Regions from separate parts of the Roseococcus sp. GW821-FHT12F05 genome, predicted to be linked through region 1. Evidence: predicted binding sites of a transcription regulator. Region 1 holds the regulator's gene; the other holds the start of a gene.
The links. Region 1 encodes LexA, which represses DNA repair genes until DNA is damaged. Its sites were predicted from a motif close to TGTTCTANNTANGTTC; they were not measured.
Positions count from the first base shown of each region.

Region 2: radA (DNA repair protein RadA) is a predicted target of LexA. The motif match lies at 4,841-4,856, and genes of this name have one in related genera.

Region 1 is NZ_JBXAQB010000002.1:387,241-398,109, forward strand. It holds gene ffh (signal recognition particle protein) at 1-750, opposite strand, end outside; gene infC (translation initiation factor IF-3) at 1,059-1,583, opposite strand; gene thrS (threonine--tRNA ligase) at 1,655-3,613, opposite strand; gene AC1ROY_RS06675 (NYN domain-containing protein) at 3,625-4,548, shown strand; gene AC1ROY_RS06680 (glycosyltransferase family 9 protein) at 4,530-5,435, opposite strand; gene AC1ROY_RS06685 (glycosyltransferase family 4 protein) at 5,432-6,544, opposite strand; gene AC1ROY_RS06690 (alpha/beta hydrolase) at 6,568-7,353, shown strand; gene AC1ROY_RS06695 (Rossmann-fold NAD(P)-binding domain-containing protein) at 7,306-8,178, opposite strand; gene lexA (transcriptional repressor LexA) at 8,385-9,074, shown strand; gene AC1ROY_RS06705 (N-formylglutamate amidohydrolase) at 9,079-9,942, opposite strand; gene AC1ROY_RS06710 (hypothetical protein) at 9,979-10,257, opposite strand; gene AC1ROY_RS06715 (DUF169 domain-containing protein) at 10,336-10,869, shown strand, end outside.
Region 2 is NZ_JBXAQB010000007.1:20,776-31,644, forward strand. It holds gene AC1ROY_RS17980 (extracellular solute-binding protein) at 1-1,049, shown strand, start outside; gene AC1ROY_RS17985 (carbohydrate ABC transporter permease) at 1,106-1,930, shown strand; gene AC1ROY_RS17990 (carbohydrate ABC transporter permease) at 1,930-2,745, shown strand; gene AC1ROY_RS17995 (PfkB family carbohydrate kinase) at 2,742-3,542, shown strand; gene AC1ROY_RS18000 (MarR family winged helix-turn-helix transcriptional regulator) at 3,529-4,011, opposite strand; gene AC1ROY_RS18005 (hypothetical protein) at 4,297-4,698, opposite strand; gene radA (DNA repair protein RadA) at 4,864-6,270, shown strand; gene AC1ROY_RS18015 (methylated-DNA--[protein]-cysteine S-methyltransferase) at 6,267-6,791, shown strand; gene AC1ROY_RS18020 (CvpA family protein) at 6,872-7,432, shown strand; gene purF (amidophosphoribosyltransferase) at 7,444-8,895, shown strand; gene AC1ROY_RS18030 (SDR family NAD(P)-dependent oxidoreductase) at 8,892-9,599, shown strand; gene AC1ROY_RS18035 (23S rRNA (adenine(2030)-N(6))-methyltransferase RlmJ) at 9,741-10,559, shown strand; gene AC1ROY_RS18040 (NAD(P)H-dependent glycerol-3-phosphate dehydrogenase) at 10,552-10,869, shown strand, end outside.

The DNA.
Region 1 (10,869 bases):
CATCACGATGCCGGTGACGCCGACGCGCTCGTTGAAGGCGCGCGCCGTGTTCACCGAGTCCTGGCCGGTCATGGCGTCGACGACCAGCAGCGTCTCGTGCGGCCTCACCGCCGCCTTGACCGCGGCGACCTCGTCCATCAACGCATCGTCGATCGCGAGGCGGCCGGCGGTGTCGAGGATGACGATGTCGTAGAGCTCGCGCCGGCCCAGATCCATGGCGCGCTCGGCGATCTGCAGCGGCGACTGCCCCGCGATGATCGAGAGGCTCACCACCTCGGCCCGCTCAGCCAGTTGCGCCAGCTGGAGCTGCGCGGCCGGGCGGTGCACGTCCAGGCTCGCCAGCAGCACCTTCTTCCGCTCGCGCGTGCGCAGGCGCAGGGCGATCTTGCCGGAGGTCGTGGTCTTGCCCGAGCCCTGCAGGCCGACCATCAGGATCGGCACCGGCGAGGGCGCGTTCAGGTCCAGCCCACGCGGCCCCTGGTCACCGCCGCCCAGCGCCTCGACCAGCGCGTCATGGACGATCTTGACGACCTGCTGTCCCGGCTGGATCGAGCGGATGACCTCCTGCCCGACGGCGCCCTCGCGGACCTTGGCGATGATGTCGCGGACGACGGGCAGCGCGACGTCGGCCTCGAGCAGGGCCACGCGCACCTCGCGCAGCGCATCGGAGACGTCGGCCTCGGACAGCGCGCCGCGGCCGCGCAGCCGATCGAACACCCCCTGAAGCCTGTTGCCCAACGCCTCGAACACGCGAAATCCGCTCCAAACAAAATCGCGCCGCTGCGCGAATCTCGCGGAGCGACGGGGATCCCGCCTGATGCGGGACCCATGCCGGACGATCCCGGCAGACAGCGCCTACGCGCCACGCCACAAAAAGTCAACAGAGGGGTGGCGTCGGGCAGGACCAAGCTGCGCCGCCAGGATCCCGCCGCAAAGCGGCCGGCGCCGTCCGCTCCGCTTTCCAGCCTGACACCCGAGTGACCCGGCGAAGCCAAGTCGCCGGAGGCGGCGCCCGGCGTTCGATGGAACACAAAGACTCCCAAGTAACGCCCTCGGCGTTATTTGGGCGCCAGCACCATGATCATCTGCCGGTTCTCGAGCCGCGGCATGGACTCGACCTTCACCAGCTCGACCAGCTCGGCCCTGATCCGCTCCAGAAGCTTCACGCCGAGCTCCTGGTGCGCCATCTCGCGACCGCGGAAGCGGAGGGTGACCTTCACCTTGTCGCCCTCGCCGATGAAGCTCTTGGCCTGCTTCATCTTCACGTCGTAGTCATGGTCATCAATGTTCGGGCGAACCTTGATTTCCTTGATTTCGACGACCTTCTGCTTCTTCCGGGCCTCGTTGGCCTTCTTCTGCTGCTCGTACTTGAACTTGCCGTAGTCGGTGATCTTGCAGACAGGCGGCACCGCGTTCGGGCTGATCTCAAGCAGGTCGAGACCCGACTGGTACGCCTTGTAGAGCGCATCACGAATACTCATCACGCCAAGCATCTCGCCCGCCTCGTCAATCAGGCGCACCTGCGGAACACGGATCTCCTCGTTCACGCGGGGCCCCTCACGTGAGGGGGGCGTCGGGGGCATAGGGCCTCGTGCTATGGTCGTCTCCTGTCTCAGTTACGGCAAATCAAGCGCGCGTTATGGAACGTGGCGCGTCACGCTGCAACAGCATCAACGGGCAGGTCACCCATATCGGGAGGGGTTGCCTCCTTTGCCAGATGGGCAACCGCGTCCGCGAGCGAAAACACTTCCTGCTCCCGCCCCGGCAGGCGGCGCAAAACGACCTGACCGAGTTCCGCCTCCCGCCGGCCAAGGACCGCCAGAACCGGAACACGCTGCTCGATATGGTCGACAACCTTGCGGTTGATCTTCTCGTTCCGCAGATCGAGCTCGACACGAAGCCCCGCCTTGTCCAGCGCGGCCTTCACCTTGCGGGCGTAGCCGTCGGCGTCGGAGACGATGGTCGCAACCACCACCTGCACCGGCGCCAGCCAGAGCGGGAAGCGGCCGGCATACTGCTCGATCAGCATGCCCAGGAAGCGCTCGAAGCTCCCGAGGATGGCGCGGTGCAACATGACGGGCCGCTTGCGGGTCCCATCTTCGGCCGCGTAAATCGCGTCCAGCCGCTCCGGCATCACGAAGTCGACCTGGAGCGTGCCACATTGCCAGTCGCGGCCGATCGCGTCACGCAGCACGAATTCCAGCTTGGGGCCATAGAAGGCCCCCTCGCCCGGGTTCAGCTCGTACTCGACGCCGGCGATGGCGCAGGCTTCCTTCAAGGCGCCTTCGGCACGGTCCCAGGTGGCGTCGTCGCCGGCACGCACCTCCGGGCGATCGCTGAACTTCACGCGGAACTCGCTGAAGCCAAGGTCCCGATAGATGCCGGAGAGGAGCGCCACGAAGCGCACGGTCTCCTGAGCGATCTGGTGCTCCTCGCAGAAGATATGCGCGTCATCCTGGGTGAAGGCCCGGACGCGCATGATGCCATGCAGCGAGCCTGAGGGCTCGAAGCGGTGGCAGGCGCCGAACTCGGCCATGCGCAGCGGCAGCTCGCGATAGCTGCGGATGCCCTGGTTGAAGATCTGCACATGGCAGGGGCAGTTCATCGGCTTGAGCGCGTAGATGCGATCCGCCTCGTCCTTGTCCTCGACCTTCGCCTGGAACATGGCATGGCGGAATTTTTCCCAATGACCCGAGGCCTCCCAGAGCCGCCGGTCGACGAGCTGCGGGGTCTTTACCTCCTGGTAGTCGGCCGCATCCAGGCGGCGGCGCATGTAGTCCTCGACGGTCCGATAGAGCTTCCAGCCCTTTGGATGCCAGAAGACGCTGCCCATCGCCTCTTCCTGGAAATGGAACAGGTTCATTTCCTTGCCGATACGGCGATGGTCGCGCTTCTCCATCTCCTCCAGCATGTGGAGATAGGCGTCGAGCTCCTTCTGGTCGCGCCAGGCGGTGCCGTAGATGCGCGACAGCACCGGGTTCTCCGGCTTGCCGCGCCAATAGGCGCCAGCGACCTTGGTCAGCTTGAAGGCGGTGCCGATGTCCGCCGTGCTGCGCATGTGCGGCCCGCGGCAGAGGTCGATCCAGTCGCCCTGGCTGTAGAGGCTGATGGTCTCGCTCTCGGGCAGATCGCGGATGAGCTCGACCTTGAAGCGCTCCCCCTTCTTCGTGAAGAGCTCGATCGCCGCCTCCCGGCTCACCACGCTGCGCTGGAAGCGCGCGCCACGGCCGATGATCTCGCGCATCTTCGCCTCGATGGCGGCGAAGTCCTCCGGCGAGAAGGGCTCATTCCGGGAAAAATCGTAGTAGAAGCCGTTTTCGATGGACGGCCCGATGGTGACCTGGGTTCCCGGAAACAGCTCCTGCACGGCTTCGGCCAGCACATGCGCTGCATCATGCCGGATGAGGTCCAGCGCCTCGGGATCGCGGCGCGTGATGAAGCGCAGCGAGGCATCCGACGCGATGGGTTCGGAGAGGTCGACGAGCTTACCATCCACCTCCATGGCGAGCGCCGCCTTGGCCAGACCGGGCCCGATCGCCGCGGCCACGTCCGTGCCGGTCACCGCGCCGTCGAACTGGCGGATGGAACCGTCGGGAAGGGTAATCGCGGGCATCTAAATTTCTCTTGCTGTGTCTGGCGTGGAAGCGAACGGCGGACCATGGGGAGAGCGCCATGCCCGGTCAAGGCCCGGCGCATTGCCCCGAAGGCCCCAAGGCTGCAAAATCAAGCATGTCCCCAATGCCCGAATTGCGTAGCGCCATCTTCCTCGACTTCGACAACCTGGTCTCGGGCCTGCGGGATGGCGCCGGCAGCGAGATCGCACTGCGCTTTGCCCAGCAGCCGGAAACCTGGCTGGAGCGGCTGCTGGGGGATCGCCCGCGCCGAGCCCTGCTTCGGCGATGCTACATGAACCCCGCCGGCACCCTGGACGACGAGGATGGCTCCCGCTTCCGGTATTCGGAATTCCGCTGGGCCTTCATGGCGGCCGGCTTCGAGGTGATCGACTGTCCCAAGCTCACGCGGCTGAAGAACGCGGCCGACGTCCGTATCGCGTTGGACGCCATGGAAGCCATGCTGTCGCCCGCGCATTTTGACGAGTTCATCCTCCTCTCCACCGATTCCGATTTCGTGCCGCTGCTGCTGCGGCTGCGCGCGGCCGACCGGCGCACGCGGCTGGTGGCGCATCCGGAGGTCGGGCGCATCGTCCGTTCGGCCGCCGATGAGGTGATCGGGCTGGATCTGCTCGCGGGCTGGCTCGGCTGGCAGGCCTCGCCGGAGCCGGGGGAGGCCTTCGGCCCGCAAGGCACCGCAGATCTGCTCGGCGTTGTCAGAGACATCATGATGGAAGCGCAGGATCCGGTGCACGTCCCGCATCTCGGACAGATGGTGCGGAACCGGACCGGACAGACCCTGCGCGGCAGCGACTTCGCGGGCTACGGCTCGCTCGACGCGCTGCTGGCCGCGGCCGGTGGCTTCATCCGGCGCGACGGCCCGGGCGGCGGCCATGTGCTGCGGCCGGAATGGGCCGATCAGCCACCGGCGGCCTGAAGCACCTCGTCCACGGACAGCCCGGAGATCGGCTGATGGCGCAGGATCGTCACCGTCTGCCCGCGCGGCGCGCAGAGGGCAGGGTCGCTGTCCGATCCGAACAGCACGACCGTCGGGCATCCCATCGCCGCCGCCAGATGGGTGGGGCCGCTGTCATTGCCGATCGCCAGGCTGGCCCGGCGGGCCACGGCCGCCAGCTGCCGCAGGTCGGTGCGGCCGGTGAGGTCGATGGCCTGAGGCGCCAGGAGCTCGATCTCCCTGGCCAACGGGGCCTCGGTCGCAATGCCGCAGATCACCGACGGCATGCCGAGCCGCGCCGCCAAGGCCCCGAATCGCGCGGCGGGCCAGCGCTTCCCCGGCCGCCCGGCCGATGCGCCGGGAAGCAGCAGCGCGAAACGCGGCGGCAGGCCGAGAGCGGACACATCCGCGTCCAGCCAGTCGAGGTCCGGCCTGGGAAATTCAGCGATCCCCGCGGCGGCGAGTTGCCCGCGTTGCCGGTCCACGGTGTGGAGGTGATCACGGCGCGGGTTCGCATCCGGGTGCGAGGCGCCCCGCGCGATGCCGGACCACTCGGCGCGGTGGCCGACGAACATCCGATATCGCGAGGATCTCCTGGAGGTCTGCAGGTCGTAGACCCGATCGAAATCCGCGGCCCTCAGCCGTTGAGCGAGGCGCGCCACGGCGCCTAGGTTCCACCAGCTGGGCCTTCCATCCGACCAGACCCGATCGAACCAGGGGCTTTCGCCGGCAAGCGCCGAGAAGAGCCGCGTGGTCAGAAGCGTGATCTCGGCATCCGGGTGATGCCTCCGGATCGCGGCGAAGGGGCCGAAGGCCTGCACGAAGTCCCCAAGCGCGGCGAGCTTGATGACGAGGATGCGCTTGGTCACAGCAATTCCCGATAGACGGCCAAGGTCGCGTCCTGCATGGCCTCGAGCGTGGGAACGTCCCGACGGGCGGCCTCGCCGATCGCCGCCAGGCTTTCGGCAGGCATGGCCAGGACGCGGGTGATGGTGGCCGCCAGCGCGTCCGCATCGCCCGGAGGGGTGAGCCAGCCGGTGACCCCATCCACGACGGTTTCGCGGGGCCCACCCAGATCGGACGCGATGACGGGCCGTGCGAGGGCCTGGGCCTCCGTGACAGTCCGCCCGAAGGCTTCCGGCTCCGTGCTGGCATGGACCACGAGGTCCGCCGCAAGCATGGCCGCCGGCATGTCCGAGACATGGCCCGCGAAGCGCAGGCGATCGGCGACGCCCAGACCTTCGGCGAGGGCGCGAAGCTCATCCACGTAGCGCTCCCGGCCCACCAGATCCCCCGCCAGCACGGCGATCACCCCAGGGAGGCGATCCAGCGCGCGGATGAGGACGCCATGCCCCTTCCAGCGGGTCATCCGCGCCGGCAGCAAGACGACCGCAGCGTCCTCGGACAGGGACCACGCAGCCCGCAGCGCGCTCACGCGTGACGGGTCCACCCGCCCCGGGTCGAAGCGGCGCAGATCCACGCCGCGGGGGATCACCCGGATCGATCCGCTGTCGGCATGCGTTCGCCGGATGTGGTCCGCGATATGCTGGCTGATGGCGATGACCCGCTCGCCCCGAGCCATCACCGAATTGTAGAGCCGCTTTCCGGGCCAGCCCTCGCCATAGGTGCCGTGATAGGTGGTGACGAAATGCGCCCCGCTCCGCCGCGCCGCCAGCAGGGCGGACCAGGCCGGAGCCCGGGAGCGCGCATGGATGATGCGGACCTGCTCCTCGGCGGCGAGCTCCGCCAGACGGGCCGCGTTGCGCCAAATGCCAAAGGGGGACTTGGTGGCGAGCGGGAGCGTCACGTGCCTGGCGCCCAGCGCCTCCAGTTCCGGCACCAGCCGGCCGCCGGCCGATGCGACGATCGCCCGATACCCGGCGCCCTGGATCGCTTCGGCGATTTCCAGCGTCCCGCGCTCGACTCCACCGGAGTCCAGCGCGGGCAGGACCTGCAGGATGGCAGCGGGGCGTGACATGTGACGCGTTGCTAATCCCGGGCATGGACGACGGCAACCATGCGTGCCATCCGACCGTCATGCAGGAACGCATGGGCACCCTCGGCGACACGCCTCTCGCTTATCGCGCGCTGGATGGGAAGGGGCCGGGCGTCGTCTTCCTCGGCGGCTTCCACAGCGACATGACGGGCAGCAAGGCGGCCTATCTCGCGGAATGGTGCGCCGCCCGGGGGCGAGCCTACCTGCGCTTCGACTACAGCGGGCACGGTGCCTCCGGCGGGCGCTTCGAGGAGGGGACGATCGGCCGCTGGACCGCCGATGCGGCATCCGCGCTCGAAGAATTGACCCAGGGTCCGCAGATCCTGGTCGGCTCCTCCATGGGCGGCTGGATCGCGCTGCTGCTGGCGCTGCGCCATGCCGAACGGGTGGCCGGGCTGATCGGCATCGCCGCCGCCCCAGACTTCACGGAGGAACTGATGTGGGAGGAGTTTCCGGCCTCCGTCCGCGACCAGATCCAGCGGGAGGGATCCTGGATGCGGCCCAGCGCCTACGGCGGCGACTATCCCATCACACGCGCGCTCATCGAGGACGGTCGTCGGCATCTGATCCTCGGCGGCCCGATCGCGTTGGAGATGCCGGTCCGGCTGCTGCACGGCCAGGAGGATCCGGACGTGCCCTGGCGGCACAGCCTGCGCATCGCGGAGCGCGTCACTGGACGGGATGTCGAGGTCACGCTCATCAAGGATGGCGATCACCGCCTCTCGACGCCGGAAAATCTCGCGCTACTCGGGCGTACCCTGGGCGCGCTGCTCGGCGAGGATGGCGCGTAGGCCTTCCCGATAGCTGGGATAAGCCCATTCCAACCCCAGGGCGACCTTCGTCCCGGCACTGGAGACTCGACGATTCTCCGCCCAGAAGCTCCGGCCCATCTCGCTCATGCCGGCCCAGGCCTCGGCGAAGGAGAGGCCGGGCGGGGGCTCCATGCCGAGGAGGCGTGCAGCCTCCGCCGTGACCTCGGCCGGTTCTGCGGGCGCATCATCGGCCAGGTGAAGGATTCGGAGGCCAGTCCGGGGCGCATTCGCCAGCGCCGCCAGCACAGCGCGCGCAATGTCATCCCGATGGATGCGGCCGAAGGCGTGGCCCGGGCGGATGACCCGGCGCGCTGTCCCGGCCCGCAGGTCGTCGATGGCGCTACGACCTGGACCATAGATGCCGGCGGTGCGGAGCAGGTCGACGGCCGTGCCGGCCTCGAGCGCTGCCCATTGGCGCTCCGCCGCCAGCCGCCGCTGGCTTCGGGCCTGAGTCGCTGCCGGAGGAGTGCCCTCATCCACCCAGCCGCCCCCGCGATCTCCATAGACCCCTGTGGTCGAAAGATAGCCGACCCAACGCAGCGGTGCCGTGCGGAGAGCCTGTTCGTGAACGGCCCAGACAGGGTCGCCCGCCGGGCCGGGAGGCGCGGTGACGACGAGGTGCGTCGCGAGCGCATAGGGTTCCGGATCCGCGAAGCCGATCAACTGAACGCCGGCGGGCGCCGACGCCGCGACAGGGTCGCGGGCCGTTCCCATCACGCGGATGCCGGCGCGGGCCGCGAGCGAAGCGATCGCGGTGCCGCTGAAACCCAGCCCGATCACCAGCAGGGTCGTGTTCGAGGTCATGACACCCAATCTGTGCGTTGCCGCCACCGCGCGCCAGCACCGGCCGCCCCCGGAAGGGCTGACGGCCGACAAAACATTGGCCTGGCGCCATTTTCCGATTGACCGATTCGGGAGAACCTTCCTAGAACGAATTTCTAGTTGCCGGTTTGTTCACGCCGGCCCAAGGGGAACCCGGGGTTCCCCCCTTTGGGAGAGGTTCAGATCCGATGCTTACGCGGAAGCAGCATGAATTGCTCATGTTCATCAATCGGCATCTCGAGGAGACGGGCTTCTCCCCTTCCTTCGACGAGATGAAGGCGGCCCTCGACCTGAAGTCGAAATCCGGCATCCATCGTCTTATCACGGCCTTGGAGGAACGCGGCTTCCTGCGGCGTCGCGCGCACCGCGCCCGCGCGCTGGAGGTCATGCGGCTGCCCGGCAGCGCGGTGCCTCCGCGCATGGACGCCGCCGAGGAGGTCGCGCCGAACGTCGTGCAGGGGAATTTCGGCCGACCGCCCAAGCAGGACAAACCCAACGCCATCACCCTGCCGCTCTTCGGGCGCATCGCCGCGGGCATCCCGATCGAGGCCCTGCGCGATCAGGGGCAGGGCGTCGACGTGCCCGTCAGCATGCTGGGAAGCGGCGAGCATTATGCCCTGGAAGTCGCCGGCGATTCCATGATCGAGGCGGGCATTCTGGATGGCGACACCGTGGTCATCCGGCGCGGCGACTCCGCCGAGAATGGCGACATCGTCGTGGCCCTGGTGGACGAGAATGAGGTCACCCTGAAGCGCCTACGGCGGCGCGGGAATTCCGTGGCGCTCGAGCCGGCCAACCGGAACCACGAGATTCGAATCTTCGGGCCGGACCGGGTTCAGGTCCAGGGTCGGCTGATCGGGCTGATCCGCAGCTACTGACGCGCTACCTCGCGGTCAGGAGCTTCCAGTCCTCCGCCGCGAGGCTTTCCACCAGGCCTGAAAGATCGGCCTGGAGCTTGGGGAAGTTCGCGCTCCGCCGGATATGCTGCTCGTCCATGTAGAGCGGCCGCGCAATCTCCATCTGGATGACGTGAATGCCCTCCCGGGGGCGCCCGTAGTGCCGGGTGATGTAGCCACCGGCATAGGGGTCGTTGCGCCGCACGCGGTAGCCGAGCCCCTGCAGTCCCGCCTCCAGCACCCGCGTGACCCTCGGCGCGCAGGTCGTGCCGTGGACATCGCCCAGGACGAAATCCGGCGGGTCCAGCGCCTGTGCCGGGTGCGCCGGCATGGAGTGGCAATCGATCAGCAGGCACAGGCCGAAGCGGTCCCGGGTCTCGGCGATTAGGGATGTGAGGGCTGCATGATAGGGTTCCCAGCAGGAACGGACCCGGCGCTCGGCCTCCCAGAAGGAGAGGCGGTGACGGTAGATCGTCTCGCCGGTCGCCACGACCCGCGCGATCGTCCCGAGGCCGGCGCCCACACGCGGGCTTGCGCTGTTCACCCAGCTCGGCAGCGGCGTGTCGAACATGCCCGGGTCCAGCTCCCAGGGCTCGCGGTTGGCGTCGCACCAGGCGCGCGGGAAGCGCGCGGCCAGAAGCGGAGCTCCCAGGGAGGGGGCCGCGGCGAAGAGTTCGTCCACGAAGGCATCCTCGCTCCGCCGGATGCCGACCGCGTCCAGCCGGGTCGAGGCCAGGAAGTCGTCGGGATAGTCGCGGCCCGAATGCGGCGAGGCGAAGACGAGTGGGCTCGTCTGTCGCTCTGGTCGCAACAGGTCATAGGGCGGGGAGTGAGTGGCCAGATCATCCATGCAGAGCAAGCATTAGGCCATGGCAACGGATTTTTGTCACTCGGCTGCCGTATTGGGCATATGGCCGAGAGCCGATTCGCACTTCTCCCGAGCCTGCGCCCGCAGATCGGCGGCCCCCGGCGGCCGGATCCGGTCAAAACCGGCGAAGCCGCCCAGGTTGCCCGGAGGGTGTGGCCTGAACCGGGCGTCCATCCCGGATTCCACGAGCCGTCCCTCCTGTCGAAGCCCGGCGAGATCGGCCAGTCCGAGCCCCAGCGACGAGTCGTGGCCCGGCCGTCCGCCCCGGGCGCCTGCCTCAGCCTCTCCCAGCCGCATGGCCTGCTTCCTCCCGATCGGCTTTATACCCCAGCATCCTTGTGCGACCCTCGACACAATCACAAGGAGGATAACGCCATGCCCGATGGTTCGAGCGAGGCCCCCACGCCCAATGCGGCCGCGATTGCGGAACTGGCCAACAACCTGTCCGACCTGCTTCGGCTGCGGACGCTGCCCTTCGGCATGAAGCTGTTCCGCGACCGCACCGAGATGGAGGCCGTCCCAGGCCTGCGCCGGCCGCAGGAGGGCCGGCGCTTCTCCACGTGCCAGCTCGTGACACAGGCCCGGATGGCCGGTTTCACACTCGCCATCACGCATGACAATGTTCCGGAATTCAGCAATTGCGGCGGCGTCATCGGCCTGAACGCTCCCTCAGAGCTCTATACCTCGGGTCGAAAGATGGACGGCGTCTGGTTCCAGAACATCGAGGCCTCGGCCGCGCACCAGGCACAGATGCCGCGGGTGCCGCCGGAATATCATGGTCTCGTCGTCTCGCCGCTGCGCTCGGCGAGGCTCGACCCGCCGGACGTCTGCCTCTTCTACGGCAATCCCGCCCAGATGATCCTCTTCATCAACGGCCTGCAGTGGCGGAACTACCGCCGCTACGACTTC
Region 2 (10,869 bases), on a different contig from region 1:
TCTCCGCGAATTACGAGGAGGCCACGGCCCAGGCCACCGCCAGCATCGCCGCCGGCCGGCCGCCGGCGCTCATGACCACGGGCTGGAAGTTCGGTTCCTACGCGAAGCGCACCCTCGGCGCCCGCGACCTGCGCGAGATCGATCGCGAGCTCGCCGGGCGGCTGATCGCCAACTTCGTCCCCTCGGTGCATCAGCTGGTGACCATCGACGGCGCGCTGATCGGGCTGCCCTGGGCCATGTCCACGCCGATCACCTACGTCAACCTGGCGCTGTGGCACGAGGCCGGCCTGCCGGAGGTCCCGCAGCAGTTCGACACGGACTGGCTCTACGCCCAGGCGCGGGCGATGGACGCGAAACTGAAGGGCCGGCATGCGGCCTACCGCTCGGCGCTGGCGCTCTCGAACAACGAATGGACCAGCCAGTCCTTCATCCAGAATGCGGGCGGCTTCCTCATCGATCCGCAGGGCCAGCTCACGCTCAACCGCCCCGAGGCCATTGCCGGCATGGAGGCCTATTGCGCGCCGGCGCATGAGGGGCTCTGGCAGCCGGTCAACGGGCGCGAGCAGGACACGGCCTTCGATGCCGGCGCGCTGGCCATCGTCACCACCTCCTCGACGCGGGTTTCGGTCCTGAAGGGCCTGCCCTTCCCGGTGGCGACGGCGAAGTTCCCGGGACTGCCAGGCCGCTCCCGCCGGATGAACAGCGGCGGCAATTTTCTTGCGATCTACGCCCGCAACGCGGAGCAGGCCCGGGCCGCCATGGCCTTTCTCGAATTCTGCGCCTCGGCCGAAGGGCAGACGCTCTGGTCGGAGGTCGGCTACCTCAACACCTCCGTGCATCCGCTGCCGCTGATCGCCCCGGAGATGGCCGCCGCCGCCGCGCAGCTCGCCGACGGGCTGACCGCGGAGACCATCTGGCCCGGCCGCCGCGGCTTCGAGGGCCAGGACATCTGGCGCCGCTGGGTGACCCGCATGCTGCTGAAGGAGGTACCGGTCGCCGAGGGTATGGCCCGCGCACAGGCCGAGCTGGCCCGGGTGGTCGTGGCCTGAGGGCTTTCGGGGCACGGATCGCCCCCTACCTCTTCGTCGGCCCCGCCGTCCTCGCGGTGCTGGTCTTCCTGTACCTGCCGATCCTCGCCTCGGCGGGCCTGTCGGTGAGCGACTGGAACCTGCTCTCGCCGGAGGCTGACTTCGTCGGGCTGGAAAATTACCGCACGCTGCTCGACAGCGAGGATTTCGGCCATGCGGCCCGAAACACCTTCTGGTACGTCGCGATCCTCGTGCCGGCGCAGATCGTGCTGCCGCTGGTCCTGGCACTGGCCCTGACCCAGGTCGCCTCGCGCCGGCTGAGCCAGACCTATCGCAGCCTGCTCTTCCTGCCGACGATCCTGGCCTATTCGGTCGCCGGCGTGGCCTGGTCCTGGCTGCTCTCGCCGGTGAACGGCGTGTTGAACGAGGTGCTGGCTGCGCTTGGCCTGCCGCGCTCGCGCTGGCACACCGACCCGGACCTCGCGCTGCTCTGCGTGGCCGTGGTGACCTTCTGGAAGACCTTCGGGCTTAACATGCTGCTCTGGGCGGCAGCGCTGCTGGGCATCCCGAAGGAGGTCCACGAGGCCGCGCGAATCGACGGCGCCGGGCCCTGGCGGCGCTTCTGGACGATCGACCTGCCGCTGATCGCGCCCACCGCCTTCTTCATCGCCGTCACCACGGTGTCGCACGTGCTGGACGACATCGTCGGCGTGATCGACGTGCTGACCGAGGGCGGGCCGGCCGGGCGCAGCAGCAGCCTGCTCTTCTTTCTCTGGCAGCGCGGGCTGGCCTTCTTCCAGTTCGGCGAGGCCAGCGCCGTGGCGGTGATCATGATCGTGCTGGTGCTGGCGGTGACCGCGCTGCAGTTCCGTCTGTTCGAGCGGCGGGTCTTCTATCGGTGATGCGCTGGCTCGCGCACATCCTGCTGGCGGTCGCGGCCGTGCTGACGGTGCTGCCGCTGGTCTGGATCGCCAGCGCGGCCTTCACGCCCAACCACCTCGTGCTGAGCGACCCCATGCGGCTCTGGCCGCGCGAGCCGACGCTGGCCAATTTCTTCGATGCCGCGCGGCGCTATCCCGTCTGGACCTGGCTCGGCAACTCGGTGCTGACGGCCAGCGCGATCACCGCCGGCAAGCTGGCGCTCTCGCTGCCCGCCGGCTTCGCCTTCGCCCGGTTGAGATTCCGCGGGCGGGAGACGCTGTTCTGGATCATCCTGGCGACCATGAGCTTTCCCGCCGTCGTCGCCATCCTGCCGAGCTACATCGCCATCGTGCGGCTGGGGATCTTCGACACCTACACGGCGATGATCCTGCCGATGATCCCCTATATCGGCTTCTACGTTTTCTACGCCCGCCAGGTCTTCCGGCGGCTGCCGGATTCGATCTTCGAGGCCGCGCGGCTCGACGGCGCCGGGCTCTGGCGACAGTTTTTCGGCATCGCGCTGCCGAACGTCCTGCCCTCGGTGGCGGCGCTGGCCGTCATCGCCTTCCTCGGCGCCTGGAACATCTATCTCTGGGCGCAGCTCGTGCTGGAGGAGCCGGGGCGAAAGACCATCGTCACCGGCATCGCCATGTTCGCCGATGCCGAGGGCGGGCAACGGCTCTGGGGGCCGCTGATGGCGACCAGCTTCCTGTCCGCGCTGCCGGTTTTGCTGCTCTTCCTGGCGGCGCAGCGCTTCATCACCGAGGCTTTCGCGCCGGGATCGGCCGAGCATTGAGCGGCATCCTGCTGATCGCCACCACGGCCATCGACCGGATCTGGCGGCTGGACGCGCCGCTGCGGCCGGGCTCGCGCCTTGCCTGGCGGAGCATCGAGGAGCGCTTCGGCGGGGGCGGCATCAACACCGGCGGGCCGCTGGCCGTGCTGGGGCATCGCGTCGCGGTGGCGGGGGTGGTGCATGACGATCCGAAGGGGCGCGCCCTTCTGGCGGAGCTGGCGCGGCTCGGCATCGACGCCGGCCCGACCGTTATGGTGCCGGGTGAGACGCCGCTGACGGAAATCCTGGTCGAGCCGCAGGGCGAGCGCACGCTGATCCACCCGCCGCGCGCGCCTGGGCCCCGCCCGGCGCCAGCGGTGTTGGAGGCCGGGATCGTCTACGTGAACGCACGGCAGCTGCCGGCGGAGACCGAAGCGGCGCTCGCGGCGCATCCCATGGTCGTCGCGCAGTTCCCGCTCGACGAGACGATGGCGCATCCGGCGCGGATCCTGATCGGCTCGCGCAGCGACCTGCCGGAGGGCGATCCCGCCGCCCTGCTGGCGCGCGGCCGCGCGACGACGGGATGCGAGGCCCTGGTGCTCACGGACGGCACGGGGCCGGTGACGGTCGTGGCGGAGAAGGTCTCGACGGTACCGGTGACCCCGGTGGCCAGCACGGACACGACCGGTGCCGGGGACGTCTTCGCCGCCGGCCTGCTGGACGGGCTGGCGCGTGGCCTGCCGCTCGCCGAGGCGGTGCGGTCGGGCTGCGCGCTGGCGGGAAAATTCCTGTCGAGGCCGCGCCTCAGTCCGCGTTGATCAGCTCCAGCGCCGCACCGCGCAGCTCCTCGAGCGAGGCGCGCGCGGTCTCGGCCACGCCGGGGCGCAGCTGCGCCTGCATCGCGCTCTGCGCTTCCTGCCAGAGAGGTAGCGCCTCAGTGAGCCTGGCGCGGCCCGCGGGGGTGAGGCTGTAGGTGATGCGCCGCCCCTTGCCTGGCGCGCCGACCAGCAGCCCCGCATCGAGCAGCCGCGTCAGATTGCGGGTGAGGGTGGAGCGCTCGATGCCCAGCTTGTCGGCGAGCTCGCGTGCGGAATCCGCCTTTCCGGTGGCGACCACGATGAGCACCCCGAATTGCGAGGGCTCCAGCCCCAGCGGCGCCAGCTTGGCGGCATAGGCGCGTGAAATGAGGTTCGCGGTCCGGCGCGCGGCGAAGGCCAGGCACTGCGTCCGGATCTCGGTGCAGGCTTCCGTGGCATCGTCGGCGGTGAGGAGGGGTTTGCGGACCATATGATGCATATACACAACAAATGGCACGATTTGAAGAGGTCTTTGCAACCTCTCCGGGATTTCTGCAGAAGCGGCGTCACGCTGGCCGGAAAGACAAAAGACAGAAGAGGGGGCCCCGGCGGGGACCTAGTTGGGGGGAGTGTCGCCCCGCCGGGGATGTCGCCGCGCCCGGGGGGAAGTTCGGCGCGACGGCAATAGCGTTCATATTGGAGCGGTTCGGCCGCTCCGGATTGTCGTTTTGTAGCCTTCCCGATGGCGGGCGGTTCCACCCGACCTCGGCCAGGCTCAGCGGCAGGTCACTCTCGTGTTCCCCGGCAGGTCGCTCACGGTCAACGCGCCAGAGCCGGTTGGGTTGTGCACCATCTGGCGGCCCAGCAGGACGGCCTGCGACGTGCCCCAGCGGCCGAGCTTCGTGAAATGCGTCCCGTTGGGCCGGTTGTTTGCCTGGTGGGCGATGAAGGCGACGGCGAAGTTCACCTCGAGGCCCGTCGTGTTCTGCAGGATCAGCCAGTAGCTCGTGGTGCTGCTGGTGCTGGTGGCGCTCACCGTGCTGTAGAAGCTCGCGGCTTGCAGCCGGCCTTGGCAATAGGACGGATTGCCCTGCGCCGCAGCCTGGGTGACGGGGGCCGCCGCGAAGCCGAGGGCGGTGGAGGCGGCCAGGGCGGCCATCAGGATGTGCTTTCTCATGTCTGTCTGCCTTTTCCCATCGGGGGTTTTCGTTGTACGATGAGGGAAGGCTATCGGGCGCTGGCGATAGCAACCAATCCGTGAAAGCAGTTTCCCCGATCGGTGTTGCCTATCGGTATCCATCCAGCTTGCATCATGGGTTTGTTCTATTTATGTTCTGATGTGATGGCCAAGGATCGCACCCGCTTCGTCTGCCAGTCCTGCGGCGCCGACCACCCGAAGTGGCAGGGGCGTTGCGACGGCTGCGGCGAATGGAACACCCTCGTCGAGGAATCGACGGCGCCGCGCGGCCCCGGCCCGGCCGGCAAGGCGCCGCTCGGGCGCGGCATCGACCTCGTCGGGCTCGCCGGCGAGAGCGCGCCCCCGCCGCGCCACCTCACCGGCATCGCGGAGCTCGACCGCGTGCTGGGCGGCGGCTTCGTGCCGGCCTCGGCGGTGCTGGTGGGCGGCGATCCCGGCATCGGCAAGTCCACCATCCTGCTGCAGGCCGCGGCGCGGATGTCCAGCGCGGGCAAGCGCGTCCTCTACATCTCGGGCGAGGAGGCGGTGGCCCAGGTGCGGCTGCGCGCGCGTCGCCTGGGCCTGCAGGACGCGCCGATGGCGCTGGCGGCGGCCTCGGCCCTGCGCGACATCATCGCGAGCCTGGAGGCCGAGAAGGACGCCACCCTCGTCGTCATCGATTCCATCCAGACCATGTGGCTGGACGCGCTGGATTCCGCGCCCGGCACCGTGGCCCAGGTCCGCACCTGCGCCTTCGAGCTGATCCGCTGCGCCAAGGCGCGGGGCTTCGCCCTGGTGCTCGTGGGGCACGTCACCAAGGAGGGCACGCTCGCCGGCCCGCGCGTGCTGGAGCACATGGTCGACGCCACGCTCTACTTCGAGGGCGACCGCGGCCACCAGTTCCGCATCCTCCGCGCCACCAAGAACCGCTTCGGCGCGACCGACGAGATCGGCGTCTTCGAGATGACCGAGGGCGGGCTGATGGAGGTCACCAACCCCTCCGCTCTCTTCCTGGCCGAGCGGCGGGGCAATATCGCGGGCAGCGCGGTTTTCGCCGGCATGGAGGGCACGCGGCCCGTGCTGGTGGAGGTGCAGGCGCTGCTCTCGCCCAGCAACGGCGGCAGCCCGCGCCGCCAGGTGGTGGGCTGGGAGGGCGGGCGGCTCTCCATGCTGCTGGCCGTGCTGGAGGCGCGCTGCAACCTCACCTTCGCCCAGGCGGACGTGTACCTGAACATCGCCGGCGGGCTGCGCATCAACGAGCCGGCGGCGGACATGGCGGTGGCGGCTGCGCTGGTCTCCGCCATCACCGACCGGCCGACGGATCCCGATGCGGTGTATTTCGGCGAGGTCGGGCTGTCCGGCGAGATCCGGCAGGTCTCCCAGGCCGAGCAGCGGCTGCGCGAGGCGCAGAAGCTGGGCTTCTCGGCCGCCGTCCTGCCGCGCCGCGTGGCCCGGGGCAACAAGCCGCCGGCGCCGATCGAGGGGCTGAGGCTGACGGAGGTCGGGCATCTGGCGGACCTGGTGGCGCCCTTCGCGGCCAGCACGCTCAAGCGGGAGAAGGCGCGCGCATGACCCGCCTTTTCCTGGACCGGCTGGCGACGCCGATCGGCGAGGCGCTGCTGATCACGGACGAGGAGGGATGTCTCCGCGGCCTCGACTGGTCCGACCACGAGGCCCGGCTGACCTACCTCCTCCGCCTGAACTACCGCCCCTTCGCGCCGGAGCCGGGCGCGGCCCCCGCGGTCATGCGGCGCGCGCTGACCGCCTATTTCGAGGGTGAGCTCGGGAGCCTTGCCTCCGTCGCCTGGCAGACGGTCGGCACGCCCTTTCAGCGGGCGCTCTGGGCGGCCCTGACGACGATCCCGGCCGGCGAGACGCTCAGCTACGGCGCCCTGGCGGCAAAGCTCGGCTCGCCGCGAGCGGTCCGCGCCGTGGGGGCGGCCAATGGCGCCAACCCGATCAGCATCGTGCTGCCCTGCCATCGGGTGATCGGCAGCAATGGCTCGCTGACCGGCTATGGCGGCGGGCTGGACCGCAAGCGCTGGCTGCTGCGTCATGAGGGCGCGGCGTTCCGGGAGTCGAGCGCGGCCTGATCTCTCCGCGAATGTGACGCAATCTCAACTCTTCTGGGGGACTCACGCGAATCACAGCGGCCCGCTATACGCGGCGCAGCATGACCTGGGCCGACGGCATTCTCCTGATCGTGATGGTGGCCTCGGCCATCCTCTCCTTCCTGCGGGGATTCGTGCGCGAGGTGCTCGGCGTCGCCGCCTGGATCGGCGCCGCCGTGGCCGCCTTCACCTTCCGCCAGCCGGTCGTCGCCCTGCTCAACGGCGCCATCGAGCCGGACTGGCTGGCCGACGGCGTGGCGGTCGGCGTGATCTTTCTGGTGGTGCTGGTCGTTCTCAAGCTTGTCATCCACGCATTGGCGGGGCGCGTGCAGCGCAGCCCGCTGGGGGGTGTGGATCGCTCGCTCGGGGCCATATTCGGCCTTGCGCGTGGCGCCTTCATCGCTGCTTTGGCTTATGTTCTCGCCGGGCTCTTCGTGCCCGCCGTCGAGCGCTGGCCCGAAGCGGTGAGGGAGGCCCGGGCGCTGCCTCTCGTCGTCGATGTCGCGAGATGGGTTGTCGGCCTGATGCCGGAGGAGTATCGCCCCCGCATCGCCGCGCCCCCCGAGCGACGTGAGCCGACGCAGGAGGATCTGATGCGCCCGCCTGCCCGCAATCGAACCTGAAGGCCGCCCCCATGCCCCTTCCTCTCTCGGACGACGACAAGTTCCACGAGGAATGCGGCGTCTTCGGCGTCTGGCGCCACAAGGACGCGGCGGCGCTGACCGCGCTCGGCCTGCACGCCCTGCAGCACCGCGGCCAGGAGGCCTCGGGCATCGTCACGCTGGACGATGCGGGCAGCTTCCATGCGCATAAGGGCCTCGGTCTGGTCGGCGACATCTTCGGCGATGCCAAGGTCATGGCCGGCCTGCCCGGCAGCGCCGCCATCGGCCATAACCGCTACGCCACCACGGGCGAGACCGCGCTGCGCAACGTGCAGCCGCTCTTCGCCGATTTCGAGTTCGGCGGCTTCGCCGTCGGCCACAACGGCAACCTCACCAATGCGGGCGTGCTGAAGCGGGCGCTGGTGCGCCGCGGCTGCCTCTTCCAGTCCACGACGGACAGCGAGGTCTTCGTCCACCTCATCGCCATCAGCCTCTACTCCACGGTGCTGGACCGGCTGATCGACGCGCTGAAGCAGGTGCAGGGCGCCTATTCGCTGGTGGCGCTGCACAACGGCGCGCTGATGGGCGCGCGCGACCCGCTGGGCGTGCGGCCGCTGGTGCTGGGTCGCCTGAACGATGGCTGGGTGCTGGCCAGCGAGACCTGCGCGCTCGACATCGTCAGCGCCGAATTCGTGCGCGACATCGACCCGGGCGAGATCGTCATCATCGACGACACCGGCATCCGCTCGGTGAAGCCCTTCTCCGCCACCGAGAACCGCTTCTGCATCTTCGAGTATATCTACTTCGCCCGGCCGGACTCGGTGATGGAGGGCACGCCGGTCTACGACACGCGCAAGCGCATCGGGGCGGAGCTGGCCCGCGAGAGCGGCGTCGAGGCGGATGTGGTCGTGCCCGTGCCCGACAGCGGCGTGCCCGCCGCCATGGGCTATGCGGTCGAATCCGGCATTCCCTTCGAGCTCGGCATCATCCGCAACCACTATGTGGGCCGCACCTTCATCGAGCCGACCGACCAGATCCGCCACCTCGGCGTGAAGCTCAAGCACAGCGCGAACCGCGCGGTGCTTGAGGGCAAGCGCGTCATCCTGGTGGATGATTCGATCGTGCGCGGCACCACCTCGAAGAAGATCGTCGAGATGGTCCGCCAGGCCGGGGCGGCCGAGGTCCATATGAGGATCTCCTCGCCGCCCACCACGCACAGCTGCTTCTACGGCATCGACACGCCCGAGCGCAGCGAGCTGCTGGCCGCCAAGCACGACCTGGCCGAGATGGCGAAGCTGATCGGCGTCGACAGCCTCGCCTATATCTCCATCGACGGGCTCTACCGCGCCCTCGGCAAGGCCGGGCGCGACAGCGAGAAGCCCGCCTTCTGCGACGCCTGCTTCACCGGCGACTATGCCATCCCGCTCACCGACATGACGGACAATGCCGAGCGCCGCGGCAGCCTTCTGAAGGCCGGCGCGTGAGTTCAGGACTGCTGGCAGGACAGGTCGCGCTCGTCACGGGGGCCAGCCGGGGAATCGGCCGGGCCACGGCGCTGGCGCTGGCGGGCATGGGCGTGCACCTCGTGCTGACGGCGCGCAGCCAGGGCGGGCTCGAGGAGACGGACGACCTGATCCGCGCATCCGGCGGCACGGCGACGCTGCTGCCGCTCGACATGGTGCGCGAGGCCGAGCAGCTCGACATGCTCGGACCGTCGATCGTGGAGCGCTTCGGCCGGCTGGACGTGCTGGTGCATGCCGCCGGCGTGCTGTCGAAGCTGACGCCCGCGGCGCACATCACGCCGCGCGACTGGGAGGAAAGCCTCGCGGTCAACACCAGTGCGACCTGGCGGCTGATCCGCACCTGCGATCCCGCGCTGCGCGTGGCCCCGGCGGGCCGCGCGATCGTGCTGACCGACAGCTATGCGGACAGGCCGACGGCCTATTTCGGGCTGTATTCGGCGGCCAAGGCGGCGCAGGCGCATCTCGTGCGCTGCTGGGCGGCGGAGGTCGAGCAGACGCCGGTGCGCGTGGCGCTTGCCGATCCGGGGCCGGTGGCGACCAACCTGCGCTGGGCGGCCTTTCCGGGCGAGGATCCCAAGTCGATCCGGCAGCCGGCCGAGGTGGGCGCGGCCATCGCGAAGCTCGTGGCCGGGAGCCCGGAGCATGGCGCCACGCTCAGGATCTGAGCGGCCGGCTCGCGCTGCCACGGACAAGATGCGCGGCGCCTCCCAATCGACCGAGCCCAGGCTAACCTTTTCCCCGGCGCGACCGTCGCGGCGCGAAGGCAAGGCGGCAGAGCCGCCGCCCGCCGTCTGAGGGCATAAAATATGAACTACCGCCATGCCTTTCACGCCGGCAATTTCGCCGATTGCATGAAGCACGCGCTGCTGGCCTGGCTGCTGCGCGCGCTGGCGCGCAAGCCGGCGGCCTTCCGTGTGCTCGACACCCATGCGGGCATCGGCCGCTACGACCTCGGCGGCGACGAGGCGCAGCGCACGGGCGAGTGGCGCCAGGGCATCGGCAGGCTCCAGGGCATCACGGACGGGCCGCTGGCCGATTACATCGCGCTGGCGAGCGAGGGCGGCTCCTATCCCGGCTCGCCGGCGATCGCCGCTGCGCTGCTGCGCGAGCAGGACCGCCTCGCGCTGGTCGAGCTGCACGAGGAGGACCACGCCACGCTGCGCGCGCTCTTCCGCCGCGACGACCGCGTGGCCGTGCACAGGCGCGATGCCTGGGAATCGCTGCGGGCGCTGACACCCTTCCCGGAGAAGCGCGGCCTCGTGCTGATGGACCCGCCCTTCGAGCAGCCCGGCGAATACGAGCGGCTGACCGCTGGCATCGTGGAGGTCTCGCGCCGGGCGCGCGGGCTGGTGCAGGCGGCCTGGTATCCCATCAAGGGCCGCGCGCCGGTGCGCGCCTTCCACACGGCGCTGGCGGAATCGGGCGTGAAGGACATCCTTGCCGCCGAGCTGCACCTGCGCGAGCCGATCGACGCGGCGCGGCTGAACGGCTGCGGCCTCGTCGTGGTCAATGCGCCCTATGGCTTCGAGGAGGCCGCGCGCGCCATCCTGGCCGAGCTGGCGGATCTGCTGGCAAGAGGGGAGGCTGGTGGAGGATGGACGCTGACGCGCATCGCGGATGAGTGAGGTCGCGGTGATCGGCGCCGGCGCCTGGGGCACGGCGCTGGCGATCCACGCCGTTCGGCTCGGGCATCGCGTGGTGCTCTGGGCGCGTGACCCGAAGCGGGCGGAGGCGATGGCGGCCTCGCGCGAAAATCCGCGCCTGCCGGGCATCGCCCTGCCGGCGGCGCTGCGCGTGACGGGCGATGCCGGAGAGGCGCTGGGCTCGGCGCTGGCCATACTGGCGGTGCCGATGCAGCCGCTGCGCGCGGTGCTCGCCGCGCTGCCCACCGGGCTTCCGCCGCTGCTGCTCGCCTGCAAGGGGCTGGAGACCGGT